Alkalihalophilus pseudofirmus: one gene and its partner. The protein of the gene in region 1 interacts with the protein of each later gene in a pairwise test. Links are inferred from orthologs where the notes say so. Each region holds a gene or a part of one and is shown on either strand. Other genes may lie near its edges. The genes, in order: ftsA and ezrA.

Region 1 (3,984 bases):
CCAGAGAGGCTTGCTAACCGCATGATTGTATCAGAGTCTGTTGAATATTTTGAAATAGATGGTTTCATGTTAACAGTGGAGCAAGTGGGGGACTTAACATTGCCTGGATACGATCAAACACCTCGCGTAAGATATATGGAAGAAGTAAAGGAGGGGTAACATTCGATGTGGCTTCCGTTAATAGGATTACTTCTTGGTGTTTTATTAGGTATAATGACCGAATTTAGAGTCCCTGCAGAGTATTCAAACTATTTATCCATCGCCGTTTTGGCTGCTTTAGATACTTTATTTGGCGGGATTCGAGCGCACTTACAGGAGACCTTTGACTCAAATGTATTTGTGACCGGTTTTTTCTTTAATATTTTACTTGCTGCAGGTTTGGCTTTTCTAGGTGTCCATCTTGGTGTAGACTTATACCTAGCAGCGATTTTTGCTTTTGGTGTGCGACTTTTTAATAATATTGCAGTGATCAGGCGTATGTTACTATCTAAGTGGCAGGCTAAACGAAGTGAAGGACAAGCTTAAAAACCATTAAATTAATGAAAAAAAAAGAAAATGAGCGATTTTAAAAGGAAAACCAAGCTTAATGTTGAATAATTCTAATATTCAACATTTGAGCTTCGGTATGGTAAGCCCAATTTCTAAAAAAACTTATGAAACAATGAAAATCGGGATTAGTTAAAAGGAGGTGCCACAGTTTGAACAACAGTGAAATCTATGTAAGTCTTGACATCGGTACATCCAATGTGCGAGTAATCATAGGAGAAGTGGCCAACGGAACAATTAATATAATTGGAGTAGGAAACACTCATTCTGAAGGAATTAGAAAAGGTGCAATTGTAGATATTGATGAGACTGTTCGATCTATAAAAAGAGCAGTTGAACAAGCTGAGAGAATGGTAGGGCTATCGATTAAACAAGTCATAGTCGGAGTGAATGGCAACCATGTTCAATTACAGCCGTGTCACGGAGTTGTCGCTGTTTCAAGCCCTGACCGTGAAATTGGTGATGAAGATATCGCTCGAGTGATCGATGCTGCACAAGTTGTATCTATTCCGCCAGAGCGAGAAATTATCGATGTTATTCCGAAGCAGTTTGTAGTAGATGGTTTAGATGAAATTAACGATCCACGTGGAATGATTGGTGTTAGGTTAGAAATGGAAGGTACAATTATTACTGGATCTAAGACCATATTACATAATTTACTTAGATGTGTGGAACGCGCAGGGTTACAAATTGCAGATATTTGTCTGCAGCCGCTTGCATCTGGTTCTGTTGCTATCTCAAAAGATGAGAAGAATCTCGGAGTTTGTTTGATTGATATTGGCGGCGGTTCCGCTACTGTATCAGTTTTTGAACAGGGTACACTCCAGTCAACATCTGTTCTTCCAATCGGCGGGGATCATATTACCAATGACATAGCGATTGGCCTGAGGGTGTCGACGGAAGAAGCGGAACGAATTAAAGTAAAATACGGGCACTCTTTTATTGATGAAGCTTCTGATGAGGAGCGCTTTAGCGTTTCTGCTATCGGCAGTGGAGAAAAAGATGAATTCAGCCAATATGATTTAGCTCATATTATTGAACCTCGTATGGAAGAAGTGTTTGAGCTGATCTATAAGGAGATCATGAGGCTGGGCTATCGAGACTTTCCAAGTGGCTATGTCTTAACGGGCGGGACCGTGATGATTCCTGGAGTGTTAGAACTTGCTAAGGAGTTATTGCAAGGTAACGTCAGGGTAGCTATACCTGATTACATTGGTGTACGTGAACCTCAGTACACAACAAGTGTTGGTTTGATACAATTTGCGTACAAAAATGTTAAAATTCAAGGCAAAGAAATTGCTGCTTCTGTAGCAGATTATGAAGCGACAGAACAACCGCAAGATCAGAAACGCAGTACGAAGAATGAAAAAGCACAATCAAGAACAGAAGAAAAACCAAAAGCTAAATCTAAGATGAAGAATTGGTTTAAAGTGTTCTTTGAATAAGAGCGAACGAGGCAATAGTCTGATTAGGGGGACCTTAAATGTTAGAATTTGAAATGGATATGGATCAGTTAGCACAGATAAAAGTTATTGGTGTAGGTGGCGGCGGTAGTAATGCCGTTAACCGAATGATTGAAAATGGACTGCAAGGAGTAGAGTTTATTGCAGTTAATACAGATGCTCAAGCCCTCCACTTATCGAAAGCTGAAACTAAACTTCAGCTAGGCGGAAAGTTAACACGCGGTCTTGGTGCAGGAGCAAATCCTGAAATCGGGAAAAAAGCTGCTGAAGAAAGCCGCGAGCATTTAGAAGAAGCACTTCAAGGTGCTGACATGGTATTTATCACTGCTGGTATGGGTGGTGGAACAGGGACTGGTGCAGCGCCTGTTATTGCAGAGGTTGCTAAAGAAATTGGAGCTTTAACAGTAGGTGTTGTTACACGTCCATTTACGTTTGAAGGCCGTAAACGTCAAACGCAGGCAGCTACAGGAATTCAAGCTTTAAAAGAAAAAGTAGATACACTTATTGTGATTCCAAATGACCGTCTTCTTGAAATTGTTGATAAAAACACACCGATGCTTGAAGCATTCCGTGAAGCAGATAACGTGCTTCGTCAAGGTGTACAAGGTATTTCTGACTTGATTGCTGTACCTGGATTAATTAACCTTGACTTCGCCGATGTGAAAACAATTATGACAGATAAAGGTTCAGCATTAATGGGTATTGGGATTGCTACAGGTGAGAACAGAGCATCTGAAGCGGCTAAAAAAGCCATCTCAAGTCCATTACTTGAAACATCTGTTGATGGCGCACAAGGTGTTTTAATGAATATTACGGGTGGATCTAACTTAAGTTTATATGAAGTGCATGAAGCAGCTGAGATTGTTTCTGCAGCTTCAGATGCTGAAGTGAACATGATCTTTGGTTCCGTTATTAATGAGAATTTAAAAGATGAAATCGTTGTTACTGTTATTGCAACTGGATTTGATGACACTGAAAATAAACCTCAGCGTCAAACACCTCAAAATCAAATGAAACAACAGCAACAACAACAACAAGCAAAACCACAGCAAGAAGAACCTCAAAAAGAATCTAGGTTCCAGCAGCAAGCACCGCAACCTCAAGATTCTTCTGACACATTAGATATTCCTACGTTCTTACGTAATCGTAGAAATCGTTCAAGATAACAAGGGAAGCATCAGCGCCTAGCGCTGATGCTTTTTTTTATGTTTTATACTCTTCGTCCAGAGATAGACATATTCAGTGAAAATCTATCAAAATTACATCGAATTACTCGTCATGAATTGACAGACTAATTAATAGACTTTATATATACTTAATTTCAAAAGAATGGTAAGAAGGGATGCGATGACTCTTTATCTTGATGTAATCTGGTTTCTTAATTTTTGTATTGATTATTTATTAATTGCTCTCACAGCCATTGTACTAAAGAGACGATTTAACCGAATCCGCTTTATAGTTGGCGCGCTTTTTGCATCTTTGATTGTTTTTTTGATGTTCACACCATTAGGCGCTTTATTCTATCAGCCTTGGATGAAAGCAATCTATTCTATATTTATAATCCTTATCGCATTTGGTTTTAAGAGATGGAGTTATTTCTTTCAGGGACTATTGATGTTTTACTTTGTCACCTTTATGACTGGCGGTGGATTGTTTGCTCTTCACTTTTTTTGGCAGACTGAAATTGATTTTCTAGCTGCTGTTTCCTCTCCTGCACAAGCCGGGTTTGGGAGCGGAATCAGCTGGGTGTTTGTAGTCTTTGGATTTCCACTCGTATGGTATTTTTCTAAAGCTAGAATCGAGACGATTGAAGTGAAAAAAATTCATTACGAGCAGCTAGCAATCGTTACGATTCACCTCTTTGGCCAGTCTATTAAAACACAAGGCCTAATAGATAGTGGCAATAAGCTGCATGATCCTATAACACGTGTGCCAGTCATGATCATTGAGACAACTTGCTTAGAGGAAACGTTCG
Region 2 (9,321 bases), 580 kb from region 1 along the record:
GACGGCTGAAAGTACCTTCAAGCTTCTCAGCATCGAATGTTACGTATGCTGGAGTGAAATCGTTAGCTTCAAGAGCTTCTTTAACAACGCTTAAGTCACGAGATTTTTCGCGAAGAGCAATTGTTTGACCAGGTTTAACACGGTATGAAGGAATGTCAACACGACCTCCATCAACCATGATGTGACCATGGTTAACTAACTGACGAGCAGCACGACGAGTACGAGCAAGACCCATACGGTAAACAAGGTTATCAAGACGTGACTCAAGAAGAATCATGAAGTTTTCACCGTGGATACCAGGCATTTTGCCAGCATCATCAAAGATACGACGGAATTGACGCTCATTCACACCAAACATGTGACGAAGCTTTTGCTTCTCTTGTAGTTGAAGACCGTATTCCGATAATTTTTTACGTTGGTTTGGACCGTGTTGCCCTGGAGCATACGGACGCTTTGCTAATTCTTTACCAGTACCGCTTAGAGAGATTCCTAAACGACGAGATAATTTCCAAGATGGACCTGTATAACGAGCCATAATAAGACTCCTCCTTGTTATTTTGATGTTGCAAAATAACAACCGATGGGTAATCTCTTTAATATGTTCATTTTGCCTTCATGCATCTTCGCTTCGACAGCTAGAAGTTACGTGATGCACCTCAGTTTGCAGCCGCTAATCGAGGAACAAAATGACCGGACATATTAAGTTTACCTAGGCTGTCGTATTTCACACAAATTCGAGTATAAGCTTAATAGGGGCGAAAGTCAAGAGGAAACAAGAAAAGGCGATTCTTGTGAAAATTGTCGGAAGGTTTTCAAAATAATATCGTGGAAAATAATAGTAATGTGTTATAAGTTGATTTATAATGACAGTAACAAATACCTAGAAGGTATAATTGAGAATGGTTTTTTTTGATTACATTATCCTATAGTTTGTGACATTTTCTCTAGATAAGCCTATATGAACCAGTAATATTTAAGAGTAAATTAAGTATTTTCCTATATATGGTGGTGTAAAAGTAGATGAATCCACGGAATGAAGTTACGGTTGGGGAAATGATGACTGTTGATCAATGGTTAAAAGGAGCAGACTATCAAATTAATTTCTATGCATTAGCTTCTTCTTACCATGCCCTCGCATTAAAAGTGGGTAAGCCTAATCATTTAGAGAAGATAGCCATTTATGAAAGAAATAATGAACAATTTGAACTCGTTAAAGGGGAAGAAGCAGATAAAGGTATACATCAGAATAATAAAGAGATCGAGAGCTGGTTCAAAAAGACTCATGATCATTCCATGAAAGTAGTAGAGGGCAGTTTAATTACCACTTCTCCAAGCTGGAATGTATGTATCTCCTTATACTATAAATCGATATTATATGGATTGATTATTCATACTTTCCCTACAAAAAAAGATGCAGATGCGTTTGCTGCAGGACACCTAGAGATGATTCCTTTCCAAACACTATTTGCCCAGGGCTATAATTGCTCGAAATCCACTACCGTCAGCATGAAGAGAGATCTTCTTTTGCAAGTAACAAAGAAGTGTCATGGATCTATGGATATAAACGAAGTATTAAAACAAATTATTACGGCTATTAATCAAGTATTCCCTAATTGGAATGTTCATTTATATTTAACGCATGAGTGGAAAATTGATCATGACCTATCAATTAAACCATTGGTGTATGGAATGGATAACCATAACCGATTGGCCGAGCATGCTTATTTAAAAGGAGAGCTCCAAATAGATAGAAATGAAAAACAACTGAATGTTTTTGCGCCGCTTAGAGGCAAACAAGCGGTTTACGGGGTCATAGAATTAGAGGCTGATACAGACATTGTCCTTCACACACATGACCTCGAGTTTATTAATGTCCTAGCGGATACTGGGGGAAACGCTTTAGAGAATGCCGAGCTTTATCAGCAGTCTAGAAACTTAAATCAAGATCTGCAGCTTATTAATCAAACATCCCACCAGTTAAATGAAAAATTAAGACTAAAAGATACAATTACCTTTATGACTCAACAGATTCTTGTATCATTTGGAGCTGAACAAGTAGGTTTTGTTCTCTTTGAAGAGGGAGAAATTACTGTGTTAGAAGGTAGTACACCTGTTTTCAATGACCCCTCACTCTTAAAGAAGCTCAACCCGCTGTTTATGGAGATGAAATACCATAGAGAACCGCAGTTTGTTGGGGACTCTAAAAGTCACAAGCTCTTTCAGCACTCTTATTATCGAAGTCTTTTAGCGGTGCCGATGATTCAAAGTGGAGTCTTAAAAGGTGTGGTTATCGTGCTGGATCAGAAGCCGTATTGTTTCAGTTACGATCATTTTAAGCTGCTGCAATCTCTCGCACATCACTCTACATTAGCTTTTACAAATGCTATGCTTCATGAGAAGTTAGAAAAACTCGTAATTACCGATCATCTAACCAGCTTATATTCTAGAAGTTATTTAGATCAGCAAATTAGAGCCTCGCTTGAAAATGATGGCTATGGGACGTATCTTCTATTTGATGTGGATAACTTTAAACAGGTTAATGATACACACGGACATCAAATTGGAGATGAAGTGCTTATTCAAGTGGCTAAGATTATGAAGGAAAATATTCGTGATGAGGATATTGCAGCAAGGTGGGGAGGGGAAGAGTTAGCTCTATATCTGCCAAAAGTCAATTTAGAAGATGCTAAAAAAATTGCCGTGCGCATCGTAGAAGCTGTTGAATATCAAACCGAGCCGCCTATTACGGTTTCATGCGGTGTCTCTTATTGGCATCATCATAAAGCTGCCCGCTCGCTAAAAGAATTAATTAAAGAAGCTGATGACGGGCTTTATACAGCCAAAAGGTTAGGTAAAAACCGGATTCATGTGGCTCAAGAGAGTTCTTCACTTAAAGAAGAAGCCTAAAAACATTCATTGTTTTTAGGCTTTATTTAATTTAACTATTATTTTGTTTATATGTGCCGTTCTAATTCTTCAACGAACGCTTCAAGATGTGTTTGATCTTCTTCAGTGAAACGATTTAGTATTGGACTGTCAATATCAAGAACCCCAACTAGATTACCATCTTTTATAATGGGGATCACAATTTCAGAACGTGATGCGGCAGCACAAGCAATATGTCCAGGGAAAGCATGAACATCTTCTATGCGAAGAGTTTTTCTCTCAGCTGCGCTCGTTCCGCATACACCTCTGCCAAGTGGAATACGTACACATGCAGGCAGCCCCTGAAATGGCCCAAGAACAAGCTCATTGTCTTTTAATAAATAGAAACCAACCCAATTTACATCATGCAAAAATTGACTTAATAGAGCACTTGCATTAGACAAATTAGCAATAAGGTCATTCTCTCCTGTTAAAAGAGCATTCAATTGCTTAGTAACTAATTGATAATTTGAAGCAAGATCTCCTTTATAAGCTTCTTGATTAAACATGGCGACTCCCCCAAGCATCTATAGAATTATAGAAAATAGTTTACAGCAAGAGACAAAGGAATACAAAATAATTCACTCTGAAAATACTGGAGGATAAAAAAGAGATTTGGTGGACGCTGTCATGTTATTGCCAGGATTCGTTTTATTGGGCTTTTTTTGTAGAAAAGTTTGACGGGAATGTCGAACAAATCAAAGAGGATCAATCAAAACAATAGAGAAGTAAAAGACTATAGCAAGCAGTTTATTGTTAAGGGGGAGAATGCATGAGTGAAACAACACGTGAGAAGATGAAAGAAGCAGCTGCCCGTTTATTTTATACACAAGGCTATCATGGAACATCGGTCCGTCACATTGCAGAACAAGCAAATGTAAATATTGCACTCGTATCTTATTATTTTGGTGGAAAAAAAGGGTTGTTTGAACTATTAATGACTGAATTTCTAGAAGGATACTTACAGGCAATGAAGGTGGATGAGGAAAAACTTAAAAACCAAGATGCTAGAGATCTGCTGTTAACCATGATGCATTCATTGTTATGCTATCAGCAGAAACATTATCATTTAGCTAGAATGGTACACAGAGAGATGACAATGGACTCGATATTAGTTAGGGAACTTATGTCCACGTATTTGAGGAAAGAAAAACATGATGTAGAGAAAATTATTAGAAAAGGGATGAGAGAGGGCAGGTTTATAGGGCAGCCAGTGGATTTTGTCTTAATTCAAATACGCGGAATGATTACACTTCCTTACTACTCGCCTCAGTATTTTAGAGAACTTTATCAGTTATCTACAACGGAACCTTATTTTATTGACCGCTATGCAGAGCATCTAGTGAGATGGATTGATTCATGCCTGTGCGGAATAAGCGAGCCACGAACCAATCGCATAATAAGCAGGGTGAATTTAGCGTAGAACAGGGGCAGAAAGAATATCCGTATCAAAAAGGGTATCAACCCCGGCAGCCATTCCCTTTACTTGATGAGCATCTGAACCATAAATTAATGGTATACCTAATTGATGAGCAAGAGATGCGATGTCACCAGGAGGATAGGTCACTCCGCATAAAGGCTTAAGTGTACCTGCCCCGTTATAATCAAGGCTGTAATTATGATCATTTATTAATTGGAGAATAGATGTGATATCCTGGCTGTGTAATTCAGTCGCAGGGTATTTTTTTTTGAATTTTTGACAAAGAGTAATATGGCCGATTCTAGTGGGTTTGTATGAACCCAGGTCAGATTTTACTGATTTTTTAACCGTCTCGTAATAATGTTTATATACTGCATCCGTTGAGCCGAGCAATGTTTGACACGTTAAAAACACATGAGGGCTATAATCAATACAATAATATTCGTTATTTATGTTAATAAAATGACAAGATAAAATGCTGTCATCTAGTTTTGGGCCCACCTCATTTAGAAAGGTCGTCGTTTCTTTCTCATATCCTTCAATGAAATCAACTTCCAGGCCGATTAATACAGATAGCTTATTCTTATAAAAAGATTTGACAGCTTGTAAATCCTCTATATAAGACGTCAGCTGGCCATAAGACATAGCGCTGTCCTGCTCTGGGGTAGGGTCAGTGAACCCTTCAGGAAGCGGGGCATGTTCTGTGAATGTGATGCCGGATAAACCATCGCTAATAGCTTGTTCGCAATAATCAGCAAATGTATCAGCTGTTCCATGCGGGCAATAAGGAGAATGGATGTGTCCATCGTGCTTGATCATGAATAAACCCCTTTCATACATAAGATTAATAAGAAGATGTAACTATGATAAAAAGGCATACAAAAGCTTATTTTCATGGTATCATATTACATATCGTATACATAAAAAAATGAATAATTTTGTTTGAAATTAAAGGGTTTTCACGTTTTAGAGAGAATCCATGTAAAGATTATGTCTAATAGTAGTGAATTTTAGCTTATGTAGAGAGGTCATAGTGATTAATGGTGCGGAGCAGTTAATATGTATAAACCAATCATCGAGGCCTTCATAAACAAGACTGATATGATGCTAGAGAAGGGGGTCCTCAAATGACGATGTATGTAATTTATGCGGCAATAGCCGTTATAGCTGTACTATTTGTTATTGGAATGGTATTTAGAAAAAACATCTATAAAGAGGTCGATAAATTAGACGACTGGAAAAATACCATTTTAAACCGTGATATCCCAAGTGAAATTGGAAAAGTGAAGAACTTACATATGTCAGGCGAAACAGAGGAAAAATTTGAATTGTGGCGTAGTGAATGGGACGAAATCGTGGGCGGTATCCTTCCAAATATTGAAGAACAACTATTTGATATTGAAGAAGCAGCTACTAAATATCGCTTTAAAAAAGCAAAGGAATTGATTGCTTTAACGACAGACAGGCTGAACGGGATTGAAACGCAGCTTCAAGTGATGGTTGAAGAAATTAACCAGCTTGTGACAAGTGCTGAACAAAACAGCACTGAAATTGGCTCTGTAAAAGATCAATTCCATACAGTCATGCAGCAAGTATTAAAAAAACGAGGTTCACTAGGTGTAACTGTTGAAACCTTAGATGAAAAACTTGCGCACACAAAACAGCTTCTTGAAGATTTTGATCAAGCTACAGAAGAAGGAAGCTATTTAAAAGCAAGAGAATATCTGAGAGAAGCGAAAGAAGAAGTCGATTTAGTACGACTGAGTGTAGAGAAAGTGCCTGCTCTTCTTGTTCAATTGAAAACGACCATCCCCCAAGAGGTACGCCAGTTGATCCTTGGAATTGAAGATATGGAGAATTCTGGTTATTGTTTAGAACCGTTTGCTCTCATGTCTAAAATTGAATCGATTACGAACGAAAACGAACAACTGCTAGCTGACATTTCTACCTTAGAGGAAATAGAAAGTATGGAAGAGAAGGCAGCTGAGGTAACCGCTCAACTAGATCAGTTATATGAAGTGCTAGAAACTGAAGTTGAAGCAAAACAAGAGGTAGCAAAAGCAGTGCCTACAATGAAAGAGCAGGTTGAGCAAGTAGATGAACAACTCACTCTTTTAATGGAGGAAACGACTCAAGTGCAGTTAAGTTATCGTTTGGCAGAAGAAGAAATTTCCTTCCAAGAGAAAGTGAAAAAACAGTTGAATGAATTAATGCATCAGCTGCAGCTGATTGTAGATGTTTCTGAAAATAACTCTCAAACCTACACGTCTATCTTAGATATGGTAGAAGAATGGATGGAGAAAATCAAACAGATTCAGCTAGATATTGATAAAGGGAAACAAGCACTAAATGACCTTCGTCAAGATGAGCTCGATGCAAAAGAGACACTAATCGAGTTAAGACAAAAGCTGCTTGAGAGTAAACGTCTCCTTCAAAAGAGTAACATACCAGGCCTTCCGCAAGAGGCAGTAGATCACTTAGATGAAAGTGAAATGAAAGTGATTACAGCGGCAAGACAGCTTGAGCAGGTGCCTCTTGAAATGGGGCGTGTCAATGTATTGGTAGAAGAAGCTCTTAGTTGTGTAGAGGAAAATGAACAGCTCATTAAAGATACAATTGAGTCAGCTCAGCTTGCAGAGAGAGTAATTCAGTTTGCTAATAGATACCGTAACAGGTCGGAACGTACTAGAAGCGGATTAATTGAGGCTGAGGAGCTGTTCCGTCAATATGAATACACCGAAGCGATTGAATGTGCTTACCAAGCTGTAAAGGAATTTGATCCATCGATTGTTGAAAAGGTAAGCGAACAATATACCGCATAATAAAAAGTGTAGCATCAAAGCGATGCTACACTTTTTTTGTTCTCGTCCTTTTAACGTTTTGAAACAGCCCAGCCTATGAGAGCCCCGATGATACTAGGAACTAACCAGCCTAAACCTTCTCCGTACAATGGAATCCAGTTAAGGAATGCGAGAGACTCTAGATTAACACCTGCTGTGCTGATCCCATCAAGCAGGCTGATAATAAATGCCCCTATAAGAGCTCCGATATAAATTTGGCGTCTTTGACCAATTTTATGGTGGAGAAATGATAGTGTAATCAACACAATAGCTATAGGGTAAATCGTTACTAGTACAGGTACTGAAACGGCAATTAATTGGCTTAAACCTAAGTTAGCCATGGTGAAACTGAATACACACAAGATAAAAATAATGACAGGATAAGATACACTCGAGAAACGTTTAGCAAAAAATTCACCACATGCCGAAACCAGTCCAATTGATGTGGTTAAACAAGCAAATGTAATAACAAGCGCAAGGATCATCGAACCAGTTGAGCCGAAAAGAGCATTTGCGACTGCTGCTAAAATAGCTCCTCCGTTATCTAAGCGACCAATAGTGGAAACACTGCTTGCTCCTAAGTATCCTAATGATAAATAAACAAGAGATAATCCAACACCCGCTATAATACCTGCTTTAATGGTAAAGGCTTGAATAGCTGCACGGTCTTTAATTCCTCTTTCTTGCAGGCGGTTCATGATGACAATCCCGAACACTAAAGCAGCAATTGTATCCATCGTTAGATAGCCTTCAATAAAACCTGAGAAGAAAGCGCCGTTTTGATAGTTTTCCTCAGCTGCTTCAAAGCTTCCCATCGGGGCAAATACTCCGCGAAGGGAAACGATGGCAATCAATATAATTAATAACGGTGTTAATATTTTCCCGACCCGGTCGACTAATTTGGCCGGATTCAAAGCTAGCCAGAACGTTAGACTAAAGAAAATAAGAGTGGATATAAGTAAAGAAGTAGTGGTTGCTTGTCCACCAGGCAAAAATGGTACCACACCTATTTCATATGCCACGGTTCCTGTACGAGGAATTCCAAAGAATGGTCCAATCGCAAGGTATACAGTGAATGAAAAAATAACAGCGAATATTGGGTGCACCCGGTTAGCTAATTGATGCAGATCTCCATTGACCTGTGAAACAGCAATGATGGCAAGTAACGGCAGTCCCACACCTGTTACAAGAAAGCCTATTATGGCAGGCCAAAGTGCCGTTCCTGCTTGTTGCCCCAGCAATGGTGGAAAGATCAGGTTTCCTGCCCCTAAAAATAGAGCGAACATTAGAAAGCCTAATGCTGCTAAGTCCTTCGTTGGTAATGTACGATTCATAGTTGTCCTCCAACATATAATATAATGGTATAATTTGCACTTGCTTCCATAAATGTAAGCGTATACGTGTTTTTTCAGTCATAAGAGAATTTTCCCTTATCACTTACCGTCGCTTATCGTATCATAAATGTTGCGAATTGTTGAATAGTTTTAAAAAAGAAAGAATAATCAGTTTTTTGATAAAGTTTATTTCACATATCTGATCTCTTTTCTGTCTTGTCATTTAAACATTTTGTGCTAAGATATAATGATGCATACATGGGATGTGTGCAAGAGTTGTGTTTGTGAGAAGATATAATTGTGATGATAGAAGCACAATTTTTTTATAGAAGTTCATAATTAAAGGGGTAAATAATCCAATGATTTATCTTGATAATAGTGCAACAACTAGACCGCATCAAGACGTGTTAGAAACCTATACAAAAGTGTCCTATGACTATTTTGGAAATCCTTCATCACTTCATACATTAGGGATGGAAGCAGAAGGATTACTGACCAAAGCGAGATCAGCCATTGCTGATCAGCTTCACGTATCTGCAAAAGAAATTTTGTTTACCTCCGGGGGAACAGAGGGTAATAACCTTGCTATTAAAGGAACAGCGTATCATAAAAAATCTAGGGGCAGGCATTTGATCACAACAGAAGTTGAGCATGCTTCTTCATATGAAACCTATAAGGAACTAGAGGCAGATGGGTTTGAGGTAACATATTTATCTGTAGACTCTAATGGAAGAGTTTCTTTAGAAGATGTGAAAAAAGCTATTCGCAAGGAAACCATTTTAGTATCAATTATCCATGTTAA

Evidence for each region.
Region 2: the proteins of ftsA (region 1) and ezrA interact in binary tests that used the Bacillus subtilis proteins (3 or more experiments, as listed by UniProt). The link is inferred for Alkalihalophilus pseudofirmus from one-to-one orthologs.

What each region holds. Positions count from the first base shown.
Region 1 is NZ_CP117835.1:2,679,263-2,683,246, reverse strand. The notes cover bases 1-2,844. They hold ftsA (cell division protein FtsA), read left to right. Parts: upstream 1-698; coding sequence 699-1,991; downstream 1,992-2,844. Other genes in these bases: ftsZ (cell division protein FtsZ), read left to right, coding at 2,030-2,844; PQ478_RS14325 (small basic family protein), read left to right, coding at 166-525; PQ478_RS14330 (DUF881 domain-containing protein), read left to right, coding at 1-159. Also shown: more of ftsZ, read left to right, coding at 2,845-3,175; sigma-E processing peptidase SpoIIGA, read left to right, coding at 3,357-3,984. UniProt on the Bacillus subtilis protein: Cell division protein that is required for the assembly of the Z ring. May serve as a membrane anchor for the Z ring. Binds and hydrolyzes ATP. Also involved in sporulation.
Region 2 is NZ_CP117835.1:3,261,214-3,270,534, reverse strand. What follows is about bases 4,855-7,819. They hold ezrA (septation ring formation regulator EzrA), read left to right. Parts: upstream 4,855-5,472; coding sequence 5,473-7,167; downstream 7,168-7,819. Other genes in these bases: brnQ (branched-chain amino acid transport system II carrier protein), read right to left, coding at 7,218-7,819; hisJ (histidinol-phosphatase HisJ), read right to left, coding at 4,855-5,164. Outside these bases: rpsD (30S ribosomal protein S4), read right to left, coding at 1-535; PQ478_RS17320 (sensor domain-containing diguanylate cyclase), read left to right, coding at 1,021-2,907; PQ478_RS17315 (GAF domain-containing protein), read right to left, coding at 2,955-3,434; forespore capture DNA-binding protein RefZ, read left to right, coding at 3,698-4,348; more of hisJ, read right to left, coding at 4,340-4,854; more of brnQ, read right to left, coding at 7,820-8,519; PQ478_RS17290 (cysteine desulfurase family protein), read left to right, coding at 8,879-9,321. UniProt on the Bacillus subtilis protein: Negative regulator of FtsZ ring formation; modulates the frequency and position of FtsZ ring formation. Inhibits FtsZ ring formation at polar sites. Interacts either with FtsZ or with one of its binding partners to promote depolymerization.